One region of the Symbiopectobacterium purcellii genome, then DNA from elsewhere that is predicted to be linked to it. Evidence: predicted binding sites of a transcription regulator. Region 1 holds the regulator's gene; each other region holds the start of a gene.

Region 1 (8,279 bases):
AGCTGCCATCGAATAAACCATCAACAAACCATTTGAACCCGACTGGCACTTCCACCAGTTTACGTCCAAGATCTGCCACTACACGGTCAATCATGGCGCTGGAAACCAGCGTTTTACCGACAGCAACGGATTGCCCCCACTGCGGACGATGGCGGAACAGGTAGTCGATAGCAACGGCCAGATAGTGGTTCGGGTTCATCAGGCCGGCGGGCGTCACAATGCCGTGGCGGTCATAATCAGGATCGTTGGCAAAAGCCAGATCGAATTTATCACGCAGCGACAGTAACCCCGCCATCGCTGACTCTGAAGAGCAGTCCATGCGGATAACGCCGTCATGATCCAGAGTCATAAAGCGGAACGTCTGATCGACCGCATCGTTGACCAAGCGCAAATTCAACTGGTAGTGCTCTGCGATGCGCTGCCAGTAGGCAATGCCCGATCCACCTAACGGATCGACACCCAGTGTTAGCCCTGCTTTCTGAATGGCGGGGATATCCACGACCTCACGCAAGCCTTCAACATAAGGTTGCACCAGATCTTGCTCATGCACATAACCGCTCTGCCAGGCTTTATCCAGCGTCAGGCGTTTTACGGCTTTTAGCCCATCAGCTAACAGGGCGTTGGCACGTTTCTCGATAACGCTGGTGACGTTAGTATCAGCAGGTCCACCATTCGGTGGGTTATATTTGATACCACCATCTTCCGGCGGATTATGAGACGGGGTGATCACAATGCCATCGGCCTGCGCATTGCCCTTGCGGTTATGCACCAGAATGGCATTGGAGATAGCGGGCGTCGGCGTAAAGCCGTTGTCCTGCTGCACCACCACATCAACGCCGTTCGCTGCCAGCACTTCCAGCACCGAGATAAAGGCCGGTTCCGACAGCGCGTGGGTGTCTTTACCCACAAAACAGGGACCGCTGATCCCTTGCTTTTTGCGCTCTTCGGCAATCGCCTGAGCGATAGCCAGAATATGCGCTTCATTAAAACTGTGGCGCGCTGCACTGCCGCGGTGGCCGGATGTTCCGAACTTCACCGCATGTGCGGCGTTATCCACATCGGGGCGTAAGACATAATACTGTGACGTTAATTGCGCCACATTAATCAAATCACTTTGCCGGGTGGGTTGTCCGGCTCTGGGGTGATTAGCCATCGGCGTTCTCCCTGACGCTATTCGTTAAGACACTGTTCGCTAAATGGTACCGCACACTTTTTCGACAAGCTCCGCGGGGAACTGCATCGATTGCATGATTTGTTCAACCATGCTGCGTTTGCGATCCGTATTGGTATTGGTGATGACCCAGTAAGGCGTACCCTGAATATGTTTAGGTTTAGTATGGACGCCATGCTGAAGCAATGTGTGTTCGTCGCCGGCAAAATAAACGCGCGTGCGGCCATGAAGCTGCTCAGTTGCCGCAGAAAAGGTGTTCGGTTCGAGGCAATATAAGGTAGAGAGCACCAGCATAAAGCGATTGATGGCTTTACTTTGCGCGGCATATTCATCGGACAACAGCAGTTCACGCACTGCCCGTACACCATCGCGCGGTTTTGTCGCTACGCTCGCTGGCGCCTGCGCTTTCGTTGTGGCCGTTTCGGAAGCGGCGACAACCTGTCCTGCCCGGAAATTCAGCATACGACGCAGAATATCCGAGGCGCTTTCACCAATGTGCTGCGTGTGGCTGGCAATATAACGATACAGCTCTTCGTCGACCTCAATAGTTTTCATCTTTATCCAGTACTGTTTTTACTCTAATTAATCGGCAAGAAGTATATAGGCGAATCAATACCACCGAACAGCGGCATTACACAAACAATATCGAAAGTCAGACGATCCCCCATCTGCTCCCTCGCCCCATTACCTGTAACCTGCAAAAAGCATATACCCTAAATAATTCGAGTTGCGGGAAGGCGGCAATCGAATGAATCCCGATGAGCTTACTCTGGTAAGTGATTCGGGTGAATGAGTGCAGCCAACGCACCAGCAACGTGAAGTATGACGGGTATAGTCTTCATTTTCCACAGGGCAACACCATCGGCAACAGTCATGATACCCTAAGCGCCTGTGTCTCTGAATGAACTTCACCATGAAATTGAATTATCGCTTGCAAAATGCGCAACAACCCACTCATACGTTGCCTATCGTATTGATTCACGGTCTGTTTGGGAATCTGGATAACCTGGGCATTCTGGCGCGTGACCTGCAAAAGCAGCACGATGTCCTTCAGATTGACTTACGTAATCACGGATTATCACCGCGCACGCCGGAAATGAACTACCCGGCCATGGCTGGCGATGTAAAAGCATTACTGGATGCCTTGTCCATCGATAACGCCATTATCATCGGGCACTCCATGGGAGGGAAAACCGCCATGGCGTTGAGCGCACAGATCCCTGACCGCATTGAAAAAATCGTCGCCATTGATATTGCGCCGGTCGATTACCAACTGCGACGCCACGATGACGTGTTTGCAGCACTGCGTGCGGTTAGCGCTGCAGGCGTTACCACGCGCACCGAAGCTGCAGCCATCATGCGTCATCACCTTAAGGAAGAGGGCGTGGTGCAATTTTTACTGAAATCCTTCCAGCAGGGCGAGTGGCGCTTTAATGTCCCGGTGCTGTGGGAGCAGTATGAGCACATCGTCGGCTGGGAAACCGTACCCGCCTGGCGCAAACCCATCCTGTTCATTCGCGGGGCGTCATCCCCTTATCTGGATGACCGCTATCGAGAAACGCTATTGCAGCAGTTTCCCAATGCCAAGGCGCATGTGATTGCGGGGAGCGGCCACTGGGTTCATGCAGAAAAACCCGATGCGGTTCTGCGCGCAATTCACCGTTTCCTTGAAGAACCCCCGCATAATCCGTAACGATCAGCGGCAGTTACCCATTGTCGCCGCCAGCCTCGCTGGGGTATGATGGCGCCCGCACTAGAGGGACGGCTGAATCAGCCTTATGCACAGTAACCACATCATCAAAATGTCACGCTGAACCGATGCGTGCATTTTGGTCAGACTTCCTTGCAGCAACACTACCTATGGCAAAAGAACAAACGGACCGTACCACGTTGGATCTGTTCGCGGATGAACGTCGGCCTGGTCGTCCCAAAACCAACCCGCTTTCACGCGACGAACAGCTTCGCATTAACAAGCGCAATCAATTGCGTCGTGACAAGGTGCGAGGATTGCGTCGCATTGAATTGAAAATTAATGAGGAAGCCGTGGAAGCACTCAATAGCCTGGCTGAAATGCAGAACATCAGCCGTAGTGAACTCATTGAACGCATGTTGCTGGCGCAGTTGGCGGACAAAGACCTTTCATCCTGATACGTTAATGTCCGGCGTCATCCATGACGCCCTGCATCCCTCCCTGGCAATGACATTGATGGGTAAATCGCTCTCTTAAAATTGTTCCCAGTTATCGTTTCCTGGTGGCAACGCCTTTTTGGCTGCTGTGCCACTTCCAGTGCGTGGCAAGGCGGCAACGGGTGCAGCAGGCGCGGCAACGGGCACGACGGATTCCGACAGTTGGAACACCGCCACCGTCCGGTTAAGCACTGCAGCCTGCTCTTCCAATGACAACGCTGCCGCAGACGCCTGCTCCACCAATGCCGCATTCTGCTGCGTTACGCTGTCCATTTCCGCCACCGCTTGTCCAACCTGTGCAATCCCCTTGCTTTGCTCACCGGAAGCCGAGGCAATTTCCCCCATGATGTCCGTCACATTGGTCACAGCACGTACAATGTCACTCATGGTAACTCCCGCATCTTCAACCAACTGGGAGCCAGTACCCACACAGTGCGCGGATTCAGCGATCAATCCTTCGATCTCTTTTGCCGCCTGTGCACTGCGCTGCGCCAGACTGCGCACTTCACCGGCAACCACGGCAAAGCCGCGCCCTTGCTCACCGGCCCGTGCCGCTTCAACGGCAGCGTTAAGTGCCAGAATGTTAGTCTGGAACGCAATACCGTTGATCACCGTGGTTATCTCGGCAATGCGTTTTGAACTTCCCGAAATCTCCGCCATGGTTTTCACCACGTTATCAACGATCTCGCCCCCTTTTCTCGCCGTATTGGATGCTTGCAACGCCAACTGGCTCGCGTGATTGGCATTTTCCGCATTCTGTTTAACGGTGGCCGTCAACTGCTCCATGCTGGCCGCTGTCTCTTCCAGTGCAGAAGCCTGATGTTCAGTACGCGATGAGAGGTCATTATTACCGGATGCAATCTCGGAGGCGCCAAGGTAGATGGCATACGTGCTGGAACGGATCGTACTGACTGTCGTCGCCAGACTGGTTTGCATATCCCGTAATAGAGGCAACAAACGCCCCACACAGTTACGACCAAAATCATGAATCGGTTTGCCAAGTTGCCCGGAGGCGATAGCGCTAAAGTGCTCGCGTAGCGTATCGAGAGGTTTAACCAAACAGGCCACCAGATAGCGATCGGTGAAAAACAGCAGCAGCAGTCCTACAACCAATCCGGTCAGCAGTATATTTTGGCCAATGGCGGTGATGTGCTGAAAACGCGCGCCCGCTGCGGCGAATTTATCGGAGCCTGCCTTGTTAAAAGCGTTGACCGAGGCCCCGAATTGACGACTCAGTGCTGGCACCGTTTCCTTGGCATAGCGCTGATATTCATCCAAAGCGTTGGCTTGCGCCTTTTGAAACATCGGATCCACGCCCTGAGTAATCAGGTTACCCCAATCGCGCACCACCGCTTCAGCCAGCGCGGCATCCAGCCCTGCGTGATCGATGCTGCTAAAGGTAGCCAGATCGGATTTCAGATTATTTAATGCCGTCAATGCTGACGCCTGTTCTTTATCTGCCAGCGAATTTTCACCACTGCGGCGCCAATCCACTACCCGTGCCAAACGGGTTACCATGCGAAAATATTGATCGTTGCCCTGATTGACTAAATTCATGTTATGAACCAGTAAGGTACTGGTCTGTGACGTCGTGGTCATCTCTTTGAAGGAGAAAATGGTGTAGACGGAAACACCGCCCCAAAGCACACAGAAGCCCCCTAAAACCCATAACATTGCCGTTCTGATGGCGATGTTTCTCAAAAATTGCATAAGCATGCTCCAGATATAAATAACGTGCGGTAGGGTTATTATTTTTTAAAAAATCATAAGGTTTAAAACAATCCCCAACGGGGAAAACGCGCGATGCTTTACGTCTGCAAGCACACGGCGAACCTTCTAGTTTCATCGTCAATATTAAAAGAATATTTAGTAGTTTCCCTCCGTGATCTACCGCACGCCGTCACTAAAAACTAGTGATTATTTATATTTTTCAATAATATAGGGAAACTCGCATTAACAATGCCGCTGCTAAAGTAATTAAAAAAACTGGCGAAATAGCGAAAACGAGCTACCGGATAAATACCCTTGTTTAATAGCGGTTATTTCCGCTTTGGGCCTGGGGAAAGATACAAGTTTCTCCCACCCCCAGCGTCTGATATTATTACTTGATATGTAGGTGATAAACCGCACCATACCATTAAGAATAAAGAGGTTATTTTATCCATGGCACTCATAGGCATTTTCTTTGGCAGTGACACCGGCAATACCGAAAACATTGCCAAGACAATCCAACAGCAACTGGGCAGTGATGTTGCAGAGGTTCATGACATCGCCAAGAGCAGCAAAGAAGATATCGAAGCGTTTGATATCCTGCTGCTTGGCATTCCGACCTGGTACTATGGTGAGGCCCAGTGTGATTGGGACGATTTCTTTCCGACACTGGAAGAAATTGATTTCAATGGAAAAATCGTTGCCTTGTTTGGCTGTGGCGACCAAGAAGATTACGCAGAATATTTTTGTGACGCGATGGGAACGCTGCGCGACATTATTGAACCGCGCGGGGCAACCATCGTCGGCAATTGGTCAACCGAAGGTTACTATTTCGAAGCGTCTAAAGGACTGGCAGACGATAACCATTTCATCGGTCTGGCCATTGATGAAGATCGTCAACCTGAGCTGACCAGTGAACGCGTCAGTGCCTGGGTCAAACAAATCAGCGAAGAACTCAACCTGAAAACGCTGGTGGGTTGATCTCCCCGGTTTAACATAAAGCCCTGATAGCAATGTCAGGGCTTTATTAATAGATAAAACCGATTAAATTAATAGAAACATTTTTTTAACTTCCCGGTCTAAGCCTGTACAATAGTACCCATCGGTTTTGTACGTTTATCAATTTTCTCCATTTTACAACAAGAGATTGCGCGCGAATGCACACTTTCTTTATGGAGACGGTATTGTTAACATCCCATGGTTTTCATTTTTAATGCGCGGTTCTATAATTGGGACGCCATTACAATTTTTGAGCCGACCGATGTCATAGGCTTAATTGCCCCCATCGACGAGAAAGTAACAGGACTAAACCCGCATGACTGACAATAACACCGCATTAAAGAAGGCCGGCTTGAAAGTCACTCTGCCAAGACTGAAGATTCTGGAAGTGTTGCAGGATCCGGAGTGTCATCACGTCAGCGCGGAAGATTTATATAAAAAACTGATAGATATGGGCGAAGAGATCGGTCTGGCGACCGTTTATCGCGTGCTTAACCAGTTTGACGATGCCGGTATTGTCACCCGTCATAATTTTGAAGGTGGTAAGTCAGTGTTCGAGCTGACACAGCAACACCACCATGACCATCTTATTTGCCTGGATTGCGGACGCGTTATTGAATTCCGTGATGAATCTATCGAAGCGCGTCAGCGCGAAATCGCAGACAAACACGGCATCAAACTGACTAACCACAGTTTGTACCTTTATGGTCATTGCAGTACGGGCGACTGCCGTGAAGAAGAAACGCTCCACGACCCGAAATAAGCCAGGCCCTTTTCTGATTGATGCCAAAAAAAACCGCCACACAGGCGGTTTTTTCATTTTAGTCCAGCGCTGGCCTCAGCCAACCCAGGTATCACGCAAACCGACTGTACGGTTAAACACCAAATGTGTTTCGCTAGAATAACGGCGATCGGCACAGAAATACCCTTCACGTTCAAACTGATAGGCTTTTTCCACTTCGGCCTTTGCCAAACTCGGTTCAACAAAGCCCTGAGCCACTTTTAGCGAATCCGGGTTAATCGTTGCGAGGAAATCATCCGCAGCACCGGGGTTTGGCACGTTGAACAGGCGATCGTAAAGGCGGAACTCAGCCGGCAACGCGTGAGCGGCAGAGACCCAATGGATAACGCCCTTTACCTTACGCCCGTCAGCCGGATCTTTACTCAACGTTTCAGCATCATAGGTGCAATACAGCGCGGTGATAACACCCTGTTCATCTTTCTCAACGCGTTCCGCCTTGATGACATACGCATTGCGCAAGCGTACTTCTTTACCCAGCACCAGACGCTTGTACTGTTTGTTCGCTTCTTCACGGAAGTCGGCACGATCGATATAAATCTCACGGCTGAACGGAACCTGACGGGTGCCCATTTCCGGCTGATTAGGATGATTCGGCATGGAAACCCACTCTTCGTGGCCTTCTGGCAGGTTCTCGATGATCACTTTTACCGGATCCAACACCGCCATGGCGCGCGGTGCATGCTCATTCAAATCGTCACGAATGCAGGATTCCAGCGCCGCCATTTCGACATTATTGTCTTGCTTGGTCACGCCGATACGACGACAAAATTCGCGCACGGAAGCAGCCGTGTAACCACGGCGACGCAGGCCGGAGATGGTAGGCATACGGGGATCGTCCCACCCTTCAACCACGTTTTCCGTCACCAACTGATTCAATTTACGTTTGGACGTTACTGCATATTCCAGGTTTAAGCGCGAGAATTCATACTGGCGCGGATGGCAAGGAATGGTGATGTTGTCCAACACCCAATCGTACAGGCGGCGGTTATCCTGAAACTCCAGCGTGCACAGTGAGTGCGTAATCCCTTCCAGCGCATCGGAAATGCAGTGCGTGAAATCGTACATGGGATAGATGCACCATTTTTTCCCGGTCTGGTGGTGCTCGGCAAATTTGATGCGGTACAGCACCGGATCGCGCATCACGATGAACGGGGATGCCATGTCTATCTTGGCACGCAGACAGGCGGTGCCCTCAGCGAATCCACCATTGCGCATTTTTTCAAACAGATTCAGGTTTTCCTGAACGCTGCGATCGCGGTAGGGACTGTTTTTACCGGGGGAGGTCAGCGTGCCACGGTATTCGCGGATCTGCTCGGGAGAGAGTTCGTCCACATAGGCCAGCCCTTTGCCAATCAGTTCGACGGCGTACAGATGCAACTGGTCAAAATAATCAGAAGAGTAGCGAATCTC
Region 2 (8,279 bases), 1.1 Mb from region 1:
TCATATTTACCCGCCTAAAGTAATCGTATTCAATTTTTTAATTATTTGATTGTATAGTATTTTATTGACTCCCCGCTGCAAATATTCGAAATCCGCCCTAAATTCTGTATTCAGAGTAAATTCACATAGCGATCTTTAGCCAGAACACGCTTGTCATAACGCCTAACGACAATAATCTCCTGCATGAGAAAAGAGGTTTCAGTAAATAGTATTATCTATCATCTTCAATTTAGGTCCCTCACACTCTGGCATCTTTACACATTTCACCGTAATTCCTATTATTTGATATCCCTACTCCCTTTCTTTAAGAGAGCATTGTACAAACTAATTAATCGGATAGTTAACATGCTTACTATTAAAAATGAGGGTGTTATAAACTCAAAATCGTTGATGAATACAACGCCAGCGATAGCTATTTCTTCGCAGGCTACAACATCAGAGCAAAGCGCATGGGAATATTATAAGATTTGGTCTGAATGGGAAAAAAACTCTTCACAGGGTATGGGTGAACAACGCGACGTTGCAGTGGGAAGAATGCGAGATGCTCTGGAAAGGAAAACTGATTCCCTTGATTTGAGCATGTTGAACTTAAGCACATTACCTGGCATTTTTCCCAAACAGGTTAAGACTTTGGATATTAGTAGAAACCAACTTCATACACTGACTGAATGCTTACCAGAAAATCTTCAAGTTATAGATGCCAAAAATAACAAATTAATCACTCTCCCTAAAAACTTACCTGAAAGTTTATCTAAGGTATTCCTATCACATAATCGTCTAAAAAGATTACCTGAAAATTTACCTTCATCCATTCTAATTATCGACGTTGAAAACAACCAGTTGGAGGGTACAATCAGGAATCTACCAGACTCTCTTATGGGTTTAAAATTAAAAAGTAACAGACTAGACACAATACCAAGCCATTCGCCTAATTTTATAGAATTTTTAGACATAAGCAATAATATAGTAACTGAATTACCCGATGACTTGCCGAATTCCATCAGATCTTTAAATGTTAGTCATAACAAATTAACTGCTTTGCCCAGAAAATTACCCGATTCAATTAAAGTTTTAGACATAAGCCATAACGAATTAACGTTTCTTACCAATGAGTTACCCGACTCCCTTGAGATTTTTGACGTAAGCCATAACAAACTAACCACTCTGCCCGACAAGTTACCAGACTCCATCGATTTTCTGATGGTTCATCATAACAAATTAAACAAACTCCCTGACAAGTTACCCCACGCCCTTGACAACCTTCAATCAAGCAGTAATAACTTGACTTGCATTCCTGACAAATTGCCAAAAGACATTCGCATTACAGATTTTAGTTTTAATAAAATAGAAATCTTCCCCGATAACTTACCACAAACCATTACTCATTTAAAATTAAACAACAATAATATCGCAGCAATTTCAGGAAAAATATCCAATTTGAGTGATAGAATGGAAATTGACTTAAAGAATAACAAGTTATCTGCAAAAGAAAAATCAAAAATAATCAATTTGCAAGCAAGTGAATACTATAATGGCCCTAATATTAAAACGTAAATATTAGCTCCCCCCACTTGTAATAACAAGATGGGGGGTAGTTAAGTGCGATTATTACACAACCACCTTCCCAGGTTATTTACAATCGTCAGTTATTTTCACAACAGCGGCATCGAGCACAGCAGCATTTTCAGAGGCAAACATGGCAATGCCTTTGACAGGCTTGCCCTCTTTCAAGATACCGGTGGTCAATGCCTCATCCACTGTATCAAGCCTGAACGCTTTATTATCAGGAGAGTACGCCTTTAAACACAGCGTAGACAAATTGACGTCATCACCAGATAGCTTAACCACTGCCACCTCGAAACTTTTGGTGTAAGCCATTTTGCTTCCAACAGAGATTGAGCCGTTAGATTGTGCTGTAGCGTATACCGCTATATTATCCGGCGTCGACGCATTTGCAGTAAAACTAAAACCAGCCAGAGCCATAGTGGCAACGATCATCGAAACTTTCATATCCATTCCTTTCAGTAGGTTTTAGCCTTGGTTACTGTATATATACAAGATACAGCCTATTGAAATAGTACATCAGCTAACCTAAACCATTATTAAAGGGATGTTTTACTCTTTGAAGAAGTAGGTTTTAGAATCTAATGGGTTAATTATTAAGGAAAAATAGAAAAGCTTACGGGTGCGGGTTCAGTCTTACAATCGTAATCTGGGCGACCTGGGCTTAACGTAGCGCGTCAGTTTACGCTCAGGGCACTACCGCCTTCGCCCCATGTTTAACCAGGCTATCACCGATCTTTTGATGCCGATTGGCTTTAGCTTTGACCAAGTGGTTGTGCACTTCCCATTCCATTTCATTCGCCAACGCAGGTTTTTATTTATCATTTAGCTAGGCCTGTTGACAATCATCGCCAAGAACCTGTTTTTTTGTAAAAGAATCTGTTTACATTCTGTCTTTTTTGGAAAAGCAGAATGCCAAGATTGATGCTCAGTGATGACCAATACGAACGGATTAGCCCGTTTTTGCCGGGAAAGGATTCGGATCCGGGACGAACAGCAGCAGATAATCGGCTTTTTGTCGAAGCGGTTTTATGGATCGCCCGAACTGGAAGCCCATGGAGAGATTTACCACCCGATTTCGGACTCTGGAACTGTGTGTACAAACGCTTTGCCAGATGGTCACGGGCAGAAATATGGCATTCCGTTTTTGCTGAACTTGCGGGCGATGCCGATTTCGAGGAAATCTTCATCGACAGCACTATCGTACGGGTTCATCAGCATGCAGCGGGCGCTCCCAAAAAAACGGTGACCAGTCGATTGGTCGTTCTCGCGGGGGATTGACAACCAAGATTCACGCTCTGGTTGATGGGCTGGGCATGCTTGCCCGTTTTAGTTTGACTGGTGGTCAAAAGAGCGACACCAGAGAAGCATTGCCTTTACTTGGTGAATTGAAACCTTCAAGCTTGGCTGCAGACAAAGCCTACGATACGAATGTGATTCTACAATATCTGGAGTCGGTAGGCATTCAGGCTGTCATCCCCAGCAAAGAGAATCGCCGTGAGCAACGCCCACTGGACAAACATCTTTACGCTTCACGCAATTTGATCGAACGTTTCTTTTGCCGTATCAAGCAATTTCGACGCGTAGCTACACGCTTCGACAAACTCTCAAAACGCTTCGCATCATTCGTTGCGCTCGCTGCTGCATTCGTCTGGCTGTGTTAATTGTCAACAGCCCCTAACATCACTGCTCTTTTCTTACCAGACAAGATAGCTAAATGATACTGAAAATAAAATAACAATTAATGAATAAATTGGGGTAATACCAACACTAGCCATACATAGCTATCTATTAATCCAAATAACAACTAATTATCTTTTTATGTTCAAGTTTCATATTTCAATCCTAACCATTAGCCTTCATTGCTCCTCACCTATACTCGTTGATATTTATCCATAAAACGTCATCAATAAGCTGGAGAAAACATGAGCGTTGCATATGAAGCGAAAGATATTAAAACAATATCATGGGGCAGTATCATTGCAGGTATAGTGACGGTGATGGCCGTGTCTATATTATTATCTACCCTGGGCAGCAGCCTAGGTTTCGCAATGGTCGAGCCGAAGTCAGACGATCCGGTAAATGGCGTGGGAATGGCTGTCGGCCTATGGACCGTGTTCTCCATTGTTATTAGTTTATTCGCGGGATCGTTTATCGCTGGCCGATTGGCGGGTTACGATGGCATGATTCACGGCTTCTTAAATTGGGCTAGCGCGTTACTGGTCGCTTCTGTGTTGGGTGCCATGCTGGTGAGTTCCTCAATAAAAACAGCGGGAAGTGCGCTTGGCTCAATCGCATCAGCCACAGGCTCGATGATTTCCAGCGGTGGTGAAGCTCTGGGCAACGGACTTTCTCGTGTGGGGGATGCAGGGCAAAATTGGTTTGAGGAGATCATGCTTGATACGCACCTTTCAAGTGATGGCTTGCAGAGTGAAGTAGAAAATGCGCTCGTGAAATCGGGCATTCCCACATTACAACCTGATTATCTCAAACGGCAATTGCAAGGTGCTAAACAGGATATCATGCTGGCTGCGCGCCGCATGGCAGTGGGTACAGAATCGAGTGAACAGGTTGCAGCCCAATTAACCGAGAAACTTGCGCAACGGAGTAAGACGATTGCGGCCGGCATTAACCGCGATGATATCAAGCGGGCGTTAGCGCAAAACACCGACCTGACTCCCGTTGAAGCAGACCGGGCGGTCGAAAACATTATCAGTACTCGCGATCGCATGGTGAAAGAAGTGAGCGAGCGCCTCAGCGAAGCACAGCAAAATATACAGCAGGCTCAGCAGCGTTATGAGGACTGGAAAAAGCAGGCGGTTGAACAAGCTGATCAGATGTCAAAAGCAGCGGCAAAAGCGGCGTTATGGTTCTTTTTCGCACTGCTGATCGGTGCCGTAATCAGTACTCTTGCCGGTGCCTGGGGCGCGAAGAGTAAACGTCATGTGTAGTATGAGTCAGGCAAGAGGTGGCTGCGATGTTTAATCCTGGGGATATCGTTCAAAGTAAAACGGGTGGGCCACGCATGCGGGTTCTTAGCGTAGAGGACGATAGGCTTTACTGTGCGAGAATTGACGATCCTATTGAGAAAGAAGTAGAAATAAGCGTTGATAGCGTCTCGTTTTACCGCGAGGAAGGCGATTTCGGCGTGTGTTAATACACATCCCCTTCAGGCTTGACCTGAAGGGGATGTAATAAAGCATTACTGTTGCGTCGTTGCAGTCGTCATTTTCTTCAGGTCTTGATCGATAAAGAACAGCCCCCCTTGCGCGGGACTCACCAATGCCAACTTGTCGAGAATGGACTTAAACAATTTCTCTTCTTCATGTTGTTCAGCCACATACCATTGCAGGAAGTTGAATGTTGAATAATCCTGCTGTGTCATTGCTGCATGAGTCAGTTCATTGATTTTCCGTGTAATTAATTGCTCATGCTCATAGGTTTGCTCAAACACGTCAGCCAGGGATGCGAAATCGACCGGTGGCGCGGCGATAGCCCCCAGTACGGGCATGCTGCCGGTGTCATCCAGATAATTGAAGAGCCGTTGCATATGCTCCATCTCTTCTTGAGAATGTGTTTTCAGGAATGCTGACGCGCCTTCAAACCCTTTATCACCACACCATGCGCTCATTTGCAGGTACAAATTAGCAGAATAGAATTCCAAGTTTAGCTGATCGTTTAATTGTTGAATCATCTCTTTTTTAAGCATCTTTTATTCCCTCTGATTGGCAGGTGAGTCAATTTGTTCCATTATGCCTTGCTGTTAAAAAATAAAAAACATTTTATTATCAAAATAATTAACATAAAAAATAAATCGCAATAAATCAATAAAATACATTAAATGATAACGATTTTCAATTTCATGAAATGATTATTAACGCCATTTATTTGAGAATGGTTTTTATTTAATTTTAACGTACTGCTGGATATTTATAAAAACCGCCTCATCGATTTAATAACCTAAAGAATAATCATTCTTTTTTAGCATCAGGTTATGAAGCAATACCCGCGTATGTCCGCCAGGAAAAAAATGCTATGATGCGCGCTCACCGGCGGCCCTGAGGATAAGAACAATGGCGTATAATCTGGCTAACCTTGCTGCGCAAGAGATGGATAAAGTGAATGTTGATCTCGCAGCCTCTGGCGTGGCGTTCAAGGAACGCTACAACATGCCGGTCATTCCTGAAGTGGTTGAGAGGGAGCAGCCCGAGCATCTGCGTGACTATTTTCGTGAACGCATCGCATTCTACCGCCAACGCTCGTTGCAGTTCTCTCGCCTCCCCTACGAACCCAAGGCAAAATAGCCTGAAATCTGCTGTCCAAAGCACTTTTTTCGCTTGCATGTTATGCCCAACAGGCGGTTAATGGTAAGGCAAACCACCTTTTACCGAGAGAGGCAAATCAAATGAGTAAAGGCATGGACAGCAAAAAAAACAGCAAGAAAAAACCGTTGAAAACCGCAGCAGAAAAACGGGCGGATAAACGGTCCAAACGCGCTCAGCAAACCGATACGGTGAGTTGATGCCTTAGTGCGCTGAACGGGTAATCCCGCACTCAGCGGGATTACTTCAGTCGCTAACCCCTTATTTTTACTTCTCTTCGACCATCAGTAAAAATGCGTACTCCAGCGCAATGTCTTCGTATTGTTTGAATCGCCCCGATTTTCCCCCGTGCCCGGCGTCCATATCTGTCAACAGCAGTAACAGGTTGTCATCAGTTTTCAGCTCACGCAATTTGGCCACCCATTTGGCGGGTTCCCAATACTGAACCTGCGAGTCATGTAGTCCGGTAGTAATCAACAGATGCGGGTAGGCTTGCGCGCTGACATTGTCATAAGGGCTGTAGTTTTTGATGTAGTCATAATAACGCGGCACACCAGGATTCCCCCACTCGTCATATTCGCCGGTGGTCAATGGAATTGACTCATCAAGCATGGTGGTCAGCACATCGACAAACGGCACCTGCGCTACCACACCTTTAAACAGTTCAGGGGCCAGATTAACGACCGCACCCATCAACAAACCTCCGGCGCTGCCGCCCATGGCATAAAGCTGCTTTTCATTACCATAACCCTTCGCCACCAATGCGCGGGAGATATCAATAAAATCAGTAAAGGAGTGCATCTTATTGAGCAAGCGCCCGTCGTCATACCATTGCTGCCCCAATTCCCCGCCGCCGCGGATGTGCGTTAACGCAAATACAAACCCTCGATCGAGCAGGCTAAGGCGACTCACGCTAAAATCCGGTTCCATACTACTACCGTAGGCACCGTAGCCGTACACCAGTAACGGATTATTGCCGGGCTGATAGCAGTCACGGCGGTACACCAGCGACACCGGCACCTCAACGCCATCGCGCACGGTGATCCACAGGCGTTCGCTGCAATAGTCCGACGCGGAGAAGTGTTTGACCTCCGCCTGTTTGAGCAGGCACTGTTCGCCGCTGTCCAGATTAATCTCGTACAGCGAGGTCGGCGTGGTCATGGATGAATAACCAAAACGCAGCAGTGACGTCTCAGGCGTCGGATTGTAAGCGAGCCAGGTAACGTAACTGGGATCGTTAAAGCTGATGTTTTTTTCGGTACCGGTCTGCCAATGCACCTGCCGCAGCGAGGTTAAGCCTTTCTCACGTTCTTCCAGCACCAGCCAATCGCGGAACAGCTCAAAGCTTTCCAGCACGCGACTGCTGTGCGGCGCGATGAGCGTTTCAAATGCGGACTCATCCCAGTCGGTAGTGCGATACAGGCCGAAGTTTTTGCCCTCCCGGTTCGAGCGCAGATAAAACGCCCCCTGATAGTGGTCCACGCCATACTCATGATCTTTGCGGCGCGAAATACACACTTGAGGCACGGCGTCACTGTCGTGCGCATCCAGCAAGCGAACTTCTGTGCTAGTGGTACTGCTCAGAAAGATAACGATATACGCTTCAGAGGTGGTTTCCCCCAGACTGACATAATAGGTATCGTCTTGCTCTTCATAGACCAACCGATCCTGGCTGACATCATCACCGAGACGGTGCAAGAACACCTGATAGGGAAGCAGCGTCTGCGGATGCTTGCGCACGTAGTAGATTGCGGTGGCATCGGCATTCCACTGCATGTTTGCCGAGACGTGCTCAATGACATCCGGTAACCACTCCCCGCTCTCCAGGTTGCGAAACCGGATGTCATACTGACGGCGGGAAATTTTATCCTCAGCCAGCGCCAACAGTCGGTTATCCGGACTAACGGATAGCGCTCCCATATTATAGAACTCACTGTCTGCGGCACGTTCATTCTCATCCAGCAGCAGTTGCCACTGTTCTGTTTCTGAGGCAGGCTGCCGCACATAGCGCGCGTACTCTTTCCCCGATTCGTAGCGCGTCTGATAGCGATAGCCACGTTTAACATAGGGCACTGAGGCATCCTGCGCCGGGATCCTCGCCACCATCTCCTGATACAGCGTTTCTTTCACCGCATCGCTGGGTTGCATATGTGAAGCGCAATACGCGTTTTCTGCTTGCAGATACGACAACACGGCCGGATCTTCCCGCGTATCGTCGCGTAGCCAGTAGTAATGATCAAGGCGGGTATCACCGTGCATCGTGAGGGAGTGCGGACGTTTTTCTGCCTGAGGTGCTTTCATTGCGTGCCATCCTGTTTTCTGGAAAGAAAATCGTGGCACGATTCTCTGAGAAAGCCAAGCGGTGCTGTTTGTAGGTAGGGCTTGTTGCCTTCG
Region 3 (8,279 bases), 650 kb from region 1:
ATGTATTATCGACGCTTGATGAAAGGTGATTGACGTACAAGTGACGCGATGAACCCACTGGCGAACAGGAGAGAAGGACATGGGAGATAACCCAGAGTCTGTGTGTTCCAATGAGGCGTTAAGTATTGATTACGCTGAGTATTTGGCAGCGCTGTGTAACAAACGCTGGCGTTTTATTGATGCCATGTATGGCGTGTTGCCGATTATCGGCATGGTGACAAAATCTGCGTCGGCCCGTCAGGTAGCCCCGCAAGAGCAAATGAAAACGCTGGCAATGCAGGTGCTTTCCACTCAGGTCAACGATGAAACCAACCTGACGCGATTGATCGCCTTGGCGCAGCAGCAGAAGCTGACAGCACTGAATATTGTGCTGCCGTATCCGCTGACGTCACAACAGTTAGTGACGATCCGGGAAGCCTGTGCGGCATCAACAACAGTGTCGCAGCGCAATGAGTGTCCAGATCACACCGGTCTAGGCCGCTTGCGCGGCCTAATGGGTGGTGAGATTAATCGATAGACTGCGTTGCTTCCAACGCTTGGGCCAGCGTGGGATAAAATGTGCGTCGTCCTGCAATGGGATGCACATTGGCGCGCGCCAAGGTTTTTAGCGGTTGGAACGGAATATCGGTTATCAATAGCTGTTTGTCAGCGGGTAAGGCATCGCTGAAACGCAAGAACGCATTGAGTCCTCCGGCATCCAGAATCGGCACCGCGTCCCATTGCAGAATGGATGGTCTGATAATGCTCGCTGCGTTGCAGAATATCGTTGAAAATGCGTTCCGCCGCGGCGAAAAACAGTGGGCCGTTGACCCGCAGTACCAGTCGCGTCGGCGATGAGGTCTCTGGACGTTCGCTCAGCCGGGTCATTTGGGCAATGCGGCGCATAAACAGCAGCGACGCCAACACAATCCCCACCGTAATCGCAATCACCATATCAAACAGCACGGTCAACGACATGCAAAGCAGCATGACAATGATGTCATCTTTGGGGCCATGACGCAGCAAATCCACCACTTTATGGGCTTCACTCATATTCCAGGCGACGAGCAGCAGCAGCGCGGCCATGGCGGCCAATGGCAGATAAGAGAGCCAGGGAGCCAGCACCAAAAGCGCCAACAGCACCAACAGCACCAACAGCGCGTGCACCACCGCCGACACCGGGGACGTTGCCCCGGCACGCACGTTGGCGGCGGAGCGTGCGATAGCCGCGGTGGCGGTGATGCCGCCAAAGAACGGCGCGACCAGATTACCGAAGCCTTGTCCCATCAATTCGGCATTGGAGTTGTGTTTTTTACCGGTCATTCCGTCCAGTACCACCGCGCACAGCAGTGATTCGATAGCGCCGAGCATCGCCATGGAAAATGCCGCAGGGAGCAGGGCGGAAATGCTCTGCCAGTTGAGCGTCATGGCCGGTTCACCGGCGGCGGACACGTTCCATGGCAGCACCCACTGCGGCAGAATGGGCGGAATGCCCTGACCCTGCGAGCCATCAGCCAGCATATAGCTAAAGCGGGAACCGATGGTGGCGACATCGTGGCCCATCAGCGACATGATACCCATGACAGCAACGCCTGCCAGCAGCGCCGGCAAATGGCCTGGCAAGCGGATGCCCAGTTTGGGCCACAACACCAGCACTGCCAACGTTGTCAGGCCGATCAGCGTGTCAGCCAGCGTCAGGGTGGGAAACGCCTGTGCCAGCGCTATCACCTTTTCGATATAGTGCTCGGGTACGGTGGTCAGGTGCAGACCAAACAGGTCCTTAATCTGCATGGTAGCAATGGTGATACCGATACCGGAGGTAAAGCCTAACGTCACTGACAGCGGAATATATTCAATCAGGCGCCCAAAGCGGCAGACGCCCATCAACACCAAAAATACCCCGGAAAGCAGTGTGGCCACCAACAAGCCAGAGAGGCCAAACTGCTGCGAAACTGGATACAGAATTACCACGAAGGCTGCCGTTGGACCGGAAACGCTATAGCGTGACCCTCCGGTTACCGCAATGACAATCCCGGCAATCGCCGAGGTGTAAAGCCCGTATTGCGGAGGAACACCACTGGCAATCGCCAGCGCCATTGCCAGTGGAATGGCAATAATCCCCACGGTGATGCCCGCGATAATGTCGTGAACCAAACGTTGTGCGGTATATTTTTCGCGCCAACAGGCGGCGATCAGCGCACTAAAAGGCGTAACCCCGCTTACTCCATGCGTTTTCATCTTATGTCAGACCAAAAAAGGACAAAAAAATGGCGGGCAGTTGACCCGTCGTCGATAAGTGAAGTGTAGGATACGCCTGTTAAGCGGGGAGTGTTAAGACTTACATCAAAATGCAGGATGCCCTGACGCAAAATCAGGGCTTTCCCGTAGGATTACAGCATGATTGTCATCAAATATGCAGCAAACAGGGCTAAATGTGCGCTGCCGTTCAACACGTTGGTCCTGCCGGTTGAGAACGAAATATGACACAGCATCAACACCGAGACCATGACGACGATGCTTGGCATCTCCAGACCGAAATTCAGCGTATTACCCGTTAGGCTGGCAATCACGGTGACCGCTGGCACGGTCAGTGAAATGGTGGCGAGCACCGATCCGAAAAACAGGTTCATTGCACGCTGCACCTGATTGCGCAGCACTGCTTTAATCGCGACCAGCCCCTCTGGAGAGAGGATAAGCAGCGCCACCAGAAAGCCGGTGAATTGCTCCGGGGCGTTCATGCGCGTCAGCAGTGCGTTAAGCGGCGCGGAGTCCATTTTGGTGATACTGATCACCGCTACCAGATGAATCAGCAGCCAGGCGGTGTGCCACAGCGAACTGTGCGCAGAGGGTTTGCAATGGTGCGGGTCGCCGTCATCACTTTCATCTTCATGTTCGTAGATAAACAGGCTTTGGTGCGTGCGTGTTTGGATCAGGAGAAACACGCCGTACATGGCGGCGGAAATGAGGGCGATAATCAGCGCTTGCCCGGTGGTGAAATTACCACCCGGCAGTGAAGTGGGGAAAACCAGCACGATAATGGCCAGTGGAAAAATGGCCATCAGGTACTGCTTGATACCGATCAAGTTGACGTGCTGTGTGGCAAATTTCCGACCGCCTAACAGTAAGGCAAACCCGACCAGGCCGCCGCTGACGATCATAATGATGGAATAAAGCGTATCACGCATCAGGTCCGGACCCGCATCCCCCGTGGCCATCAGCGCAGAGATTAAGCTGACTTCAAGGATGACGACGGAGAGACTGAGGATCAGTGAACCATAAGGTTCGCCTAACCGGTAGGCCAACACGTCAGCATGGCGCACGACGCTAAAGGCGCTGGCGAGAATACCTACCAATGCAATAAAGTTGATACCAAGGATTGCTATCAGGTTCTGTGCATCGTTCCATTGCAACAAAACAAACAGCGCAATAATGGGGAATATCAGGGAATATTCGTGGTGACGCGTTTTGATCACCTCAGTGTGCGACTTCATTGCAGGCGGTTCCTTATCAAAAGTATTGAATCTCACAGGTCGTGCCGCACGCCTTATTGTTCTTTTCACTTATGCCTGACGGGTAGCGACGGCAATCCATGTGCAAGGGTGTGGCGTTGCGGAAAGAAATGGCTTACAGGTATACCTGTCATACTTCACGTTGCAGATGCGTTCATCCAAATCACTTACTTGAGTATGCGCATCGGGATGAATGAACCTCATCCTGAGGTTCACCCTACGGGCCAGCATAGGCGCTGTTCAAAGCGTAAACGTTTTGCCCTGCAACACGAATTCTTTAAGGTATAGTTATAGCCTAAAAAACAAAAACAGATTAGCAGAATGCGCGCAGCAGGCGGGAGATTTTAAGTGATTTTACATTCTTGGTGATAAAAAGAGGGTAAGTGGAGAGAATTTTGCAGTTTTCTCCCCACTGTATTGATGTGGCTAGTGAATTTTAGCAAGCTCAATCATCTGGATTATCCATAACATCGTGACGTTTCTGGTGATAATCCTCTTCGTTTAACCCTTCACGCCAATATGGCACGGCGTAGAGCTGATTTCTATCAACCTTGAGCTCTCTACGTACATAACGACGCAGTTGCACCACGATACGGTCTTCGCCTGCCAGCCAGAAAAATGCGCTGCTGGCGTCAATATCGCGCGTCACAGCGTGGAACTTTTGCAACAACGTATCCGTGCTAGCGGTCGAGCCGACCACCCAATGCACGCTGAGGCCAATGGGGGCGGTCAGTGGCAGACGATCGGCCTCGCTGTCGACGCGGATAACGGCATGACCGGTGGCATCGCGGGGCAATGCGTCTAGCAACGCCGCAATGGCGGGTAGCGAAGAGGGATCGCCTGCCAGGTAATAGGCGCTGGACGCAGGCAGCATCGGGTGCGGACCGCCCGGTTGAGTAATGCCTACGCTATCTCCTGGCTGTGCGTTGCGGGCAAACGTGACGGCGGGTCCGCCGTGGTCGTGCAGGGCAAAGGCAACATCCACTTCGCCCAATTCGGGCCGGAAAGCATAAATAGTATAAGTGCGCACGACGGGGCGCGCCTCACCTTCTGGCCATTGCGGGCCTCGCTCTCCTAATGTGGGTAACGTAGGTGCTTTCTGACCGGGACGCGCTAAAAACAGTTTAATATGTGCAGCATGTCGCCCGACTGCCGGGTAGTCGAGCAGGGTGTCGCTGTGAAAGGTGATGCAGCGCAAGTGCGGTGAGAGATCGGTGATGCGTTTAACCTGGATTAATCGGGGTTGGGCTGGGCGAAAACCTGTCGGATGAGCCATTAAATTTCTCCATCATTCAGCCGATATCATTATTGATTTGATGGACAACATCATAGCATGTTGATGATAGTGATTATCATTTTAGTGACAGGCAAAAAGCACGCGTGGCTAAAAAAGTGTTGTTCACCCTTTTTTGTTACGATTTCAGCGTTACATTAACCCTTTGTGATTAAGATCAAGCTTGATTGCCACACAAAAAATGGCATATTCTGGAACCAGTTGCAGAAATTTTAAGCAGTTACGCGGTTTTTGTCAGAAAGTACGCGGCGTTTTTTGTTCGGTTATTGGTTGTTGGGGATTTTAAGGTATTGTTAACACGCGATTTTTTACAAAAGGCTGATTGTGGTACGTCTTTTGGTTGTATCGAAGAAAACTTGCTGCTCACGCCTTCGCAGCGAGCGGACTCCCTGAACCAGACGCTATCGCGTCGCCCTGATAGCCCGGTGTGGGTCTTTGGTTATGGCTCACTGATGTGGAATCCGGTATTTACACCGGAGGAAGCCCGTTTGGCTACACTTTCCGGCTGGCAGCGTGCATTTTGCCTGCGCCTTACGGCAGGACGCGGTACGGCAACCCAACCTGGGCGCATGCTGGCATTAACGCCAGGCGGGAAAACGACCGGGATGGCATTTCGTTTGCCGGAGGCCTCGCTGCGTGAAGATCTGGAACTGCTGTGGAAGCGTGAGATGATCACCGGTTGCTATCGTCCGGAGTGGTGCGATTTGCACTGCCACAGCGGTGAGACACTCACGGCGTTGGTGTTTGTTTCACAAGAACAGCATCCGCTGATCGAAGCGGATACCTGTATACACCGCGTTGCCCCCCTGATTGCCAGAGCTAGCGGTCCGCTGGGAACCAATGCACAGTATCTGTTTGCGCTGGAAGAGGCGCTCAAAAAACACGGTATGGCCGATGAATGCCTAACGGCGCTGGCGCAGCGGGTGCGAGAGCTTCAGGAACAGGCGAAGCAGGCGCATCCACAGCAGGGTGACTGGTGGGGCGTTTAGCATCGTTAATCAACGCAACATCAATTAACACAGCACTAAACAACCTCTTATCGCGTCGCCATTGACCGCACTACATCAGCCAATGGCGACGAAACGGGTTACCAACCTACGCCAAGGCCCAGCGTATGATTTCCCTGCCTGGCAGGCGGAGCCGGTCACGCCGCCCGCGCTGCTGTTGCGCTGTTTGGGGATCGACGGCGCGGTTGAGGTGCGTGCAGCGCGCGATTATCTGGTGGTGCTGGAAAACCAACAACAGGTAGAGGCGTTAACGCCAGATATTCACGCCATGAAGCCCCTGGGCAAAATGGTGTGCGTGACAGCACCGGGAGACGACTATGATTTTGTCAGCCGCTTTTTCTGCCCGGGAGAAGCCGTTGCCGAGGATCCGGTCACGGGGTCGGCGCACAGCATGCTGATCCCCTATTGGCACGATCGCTTGGGAAAAACCACGATGCGTGCGCGTCAGGTTTCTGCCCGTGGCGGCGATTTGCATTGCGAATGGCAAGGCGATCGGGTGCTGATTAGCGGCCAGGCTGTCACCTATTCGGAAGGCAAAATCTTCTTGCGATAACCGCCAACGCGGCACTGCCGGGATGGCGCTTACGACGGCTCCCGGCGACTAAAATATTTTCTCTTGCAGTACCCATACCGCTGCTTCCACTCGCGATTTCAGCTTCATTTTTTTCAACAGATGCTTAACGTGCACCTTCACCGTACTTTCCGTGATGGAAAGCTTGCGTGCAATCACCTTATTGGCAAGCCCTTGTGCCAGCAGTTTCAAAATATCACGCTCACGGGGCGTCAACTGCTGAATGCTGCGATCGCTCCCCTGACGATTTTCCCGCAGGCTGGCGGCGAGGATCGGCATCAGGGTTTCGCTGAGTACCATCTTCCCTGATGCGGCCTGATGCAATGACGCCAACAGATCTTCCGGCTCCATGTCTTTAAGCAAGTAGCCATCTGCCCCGTTTTTCAAGGCACTCACTACGTCATCTTCATGATCGGAAACGCTAAAGACCACAACGCGGCCTGACAGCGCCTTTTCTCGCAAGCGCACCAGCGTCTCCAATCCGTTCATGCCGGGCATGTTCAGATCCAGTAAAATCAGGTCTGGATCTAACTCGGCCGCCAATACCACGCCCTGTTCCCCGTCGCTGGCTTCCCCCACCACGCGCAAACCGGGTACCATGCTGAGCAACTGTTTTACGCCATTGCGCAACATCGGGTGGTCGTCGATCAATAAAAGGGTCGCGCTATCGTCATTTGGCACTTCATTCGTCATGGTGTTCTCCTGTTAATTCGGGGCGGTAGCGGTTTTCTGCGTCAAAAGTCACTTTCACCTGCGTTCCACCATCCTGATGGCGCGTAATAACACACTCTCCGTGCAGGCTGTGCGCGGTCTCGCATGATAATCAAACCGTAATGATTGACGCGCTGGCTATCCTGAACGATGCCGTTATCACGTACGGTCAATTCGATACGTTTATCGTGCCATACCAGCGTGATGTCGACCTCGGTTGCCTGTGCATGTTTGTAAATATTGCTGAGCGCCTCACGCACGATTTGCAGGACATGAATTCCCTGATGGGCCGATACCGCTTGCGGTGGCAATTGATAATGCAACCGCAAGGTAAATCCCAGCCGTTTTTCATATTCTTCGACGGTGGCCCGCAGCGCGGCTAACAGGCCGGATTCGTTGAGTTGAAGTCGAAAGGTGGTCAACAGCTCACGCAGTTGACGGTAGGCGGTGTTCAGCTCTTCACGCATTTCGGTTAACTGGCTGTGTACCTCATCCGACAGATTTCCGCCTTGCATCTGAATGCAACTGACATGAATTTTCAGGCAAGAGAGCGATTGGGCCAGTGAATCATGCAATTCACGCGCAATTGCCGCGCGTTCTTCCATCAATATCAGCTGCTGCTGGTGTTCAGATTGTCGTTCCAGCGCCAATGTACTGGTGAGTTGGCCCAACAGGGTATTTAGCAACTGCTGTTGATCGGGGTTCAGTTCGCATTCACTGGTACGAGTAGCCAAAACCATACCGTATTGGTGGTGTTGGTCGTGCAGCGTCCAAAATACTGGCTCACCGCTGGCCGCATTCGCGTTGCTGTATACACCGCAGCTTTGGCAACTGGCGTCAGGACAACTTGCCGCATCGTAAGGCGCTTCGTGACTAAACTGATGAAACTGTTCCTGGTTATTGCTCTCATACAGTCGCAGTTGGATATTGTTCAGCGGGGTTAACGTGGGCAATTCGTTGAGAATCGGCATCACCCGACTGCACAGCGGTGCGTTGGTATGCAAACGACGGCTGGCGCGATACAGAAAGGAAAGGGTATCGTTTTTCTGGCGCAGACGGGTGGTCTGTTCCGTGACGCGTTGTTCCAACTGGTGGTAGATGGCGGAAAGTTCATCCGACATGCTGTTCAACGCTTGCGCCAGCGTGTTCATCTCATCTTTACCGGAGAGGCTGACACGTTCACTAAAATCACCGTGGCCGATGGCTTG

The links. The regulator Fur, encoded in region 1, represses iron uptake genes when iron is present. The targets are predictions, from matches to a motif close to ATAATAATGAGAACNACTATCAA.
Region 2: ftnA (non-heme ferritin) is a predicted target of Fur. The motif match lies at 5,399-5,421, and genes of this name have one in related genera.
Region 3: K6K13_RS09300 (siderophore-interacting protein) is a predicted target of Fur. The motif match lies at 4,828-4,850, and genes of this name have one in related genera.

Annotation. Positions count from the first base shown of each region.
Region 1 covers NZ_CP081864.1:1,343,726-1,352,004, reverse strand. Annotated here, with positions in the region: gene pgm (phosphoglucomutase (alpha-D-glucose-1,6-bisphosphate-dependent)) at 1-1,153, opposite strand, end outside; gene seqA (replication initiation negative regulator SeqA) at 1,193-1,726, opposite strand; gene ybfF (esterase) at 2,073-2,864, shown strand; gene ybfE (LexA regulated protein) at 3,032-3,319, shown strand; gene K6K13_RS06315 (methyl-accepting chemotaxis protein) at 3,395-5,068, opposite strand; gene fldA (flavodoxin FldA) at 5,522-6,049, shown strand; gene fur (ferric iron uptake transcriptional regulator) at 6,384-6,830, shown strand; gene glnS (glutamine--tRNA ligase) at 6,906-8,279, opposite strand, start outside.
Region 2 covers NZ_CP081864.1:2,444,125-2,452,403, forward strand. Annotated here, with positions in the region: gene K6K13_RS11460 (leucine-rich repeat domain-containing protein) at 346-1,554, shown strand; gene K6K13_RS11465 (DUF4354 family protein) at 1,630-2,010, opposite strand; partial or broken gene K6K13_RS11470 (IS5 family transposase) at 2,488-3,227, shown strand; gene K6K13_RS11475 (YrzE family protein) at 3,489-4,514, shown strand; gene K6K13_RS23235 (GDFGVC terminal motif YodC-like protein) at 4,541-4,720, shown strand; gene ftnA (non-heme ferritin) at 4,766-5,272, opposite strand; gene K6K13_RS11485 (DNA polymerase III subunit theta) at 5,637-5,867, shown strand; gene K6K13_RS11490 (S9 family peptidase) at 6,153-8,186, opposite strand.
Region 3 covers NZ_CP081864.1:1,989,637-1,997,915, forward strand. Annotated here, with positions in the region: gene K6K13_RS09285 (hypothetical protein) at 80-517, shown strand; partial or broken gene dauA (C4-dicarboxylic acid transporter DauA) at 507-2,217, opposite strand; gene chaA (sodium-potassium/proton antiporter ChaA) at 2,370-3,470, opposite strand; gene K6K13_RS09300 (siderophore-interacting protein) at 3,934-4,764, opposite strand; gene K6K13_RS09305 (gamma-glutamylcyclotransferase) at 5,073-5,771, shown strand; partial or broken gene K6K13_RS09310 (PhzF family phenazine biosynthesis protein) at 5,899-6,342, shown strand; gene narL (two-component system response regulator NarL) at 6,391-7,053, opposite strand; partial or broken gene narX (nitrate/nitrite two-component system sensor histidine kinase NarX) at 7,043-8,279, opposite strand, start outside.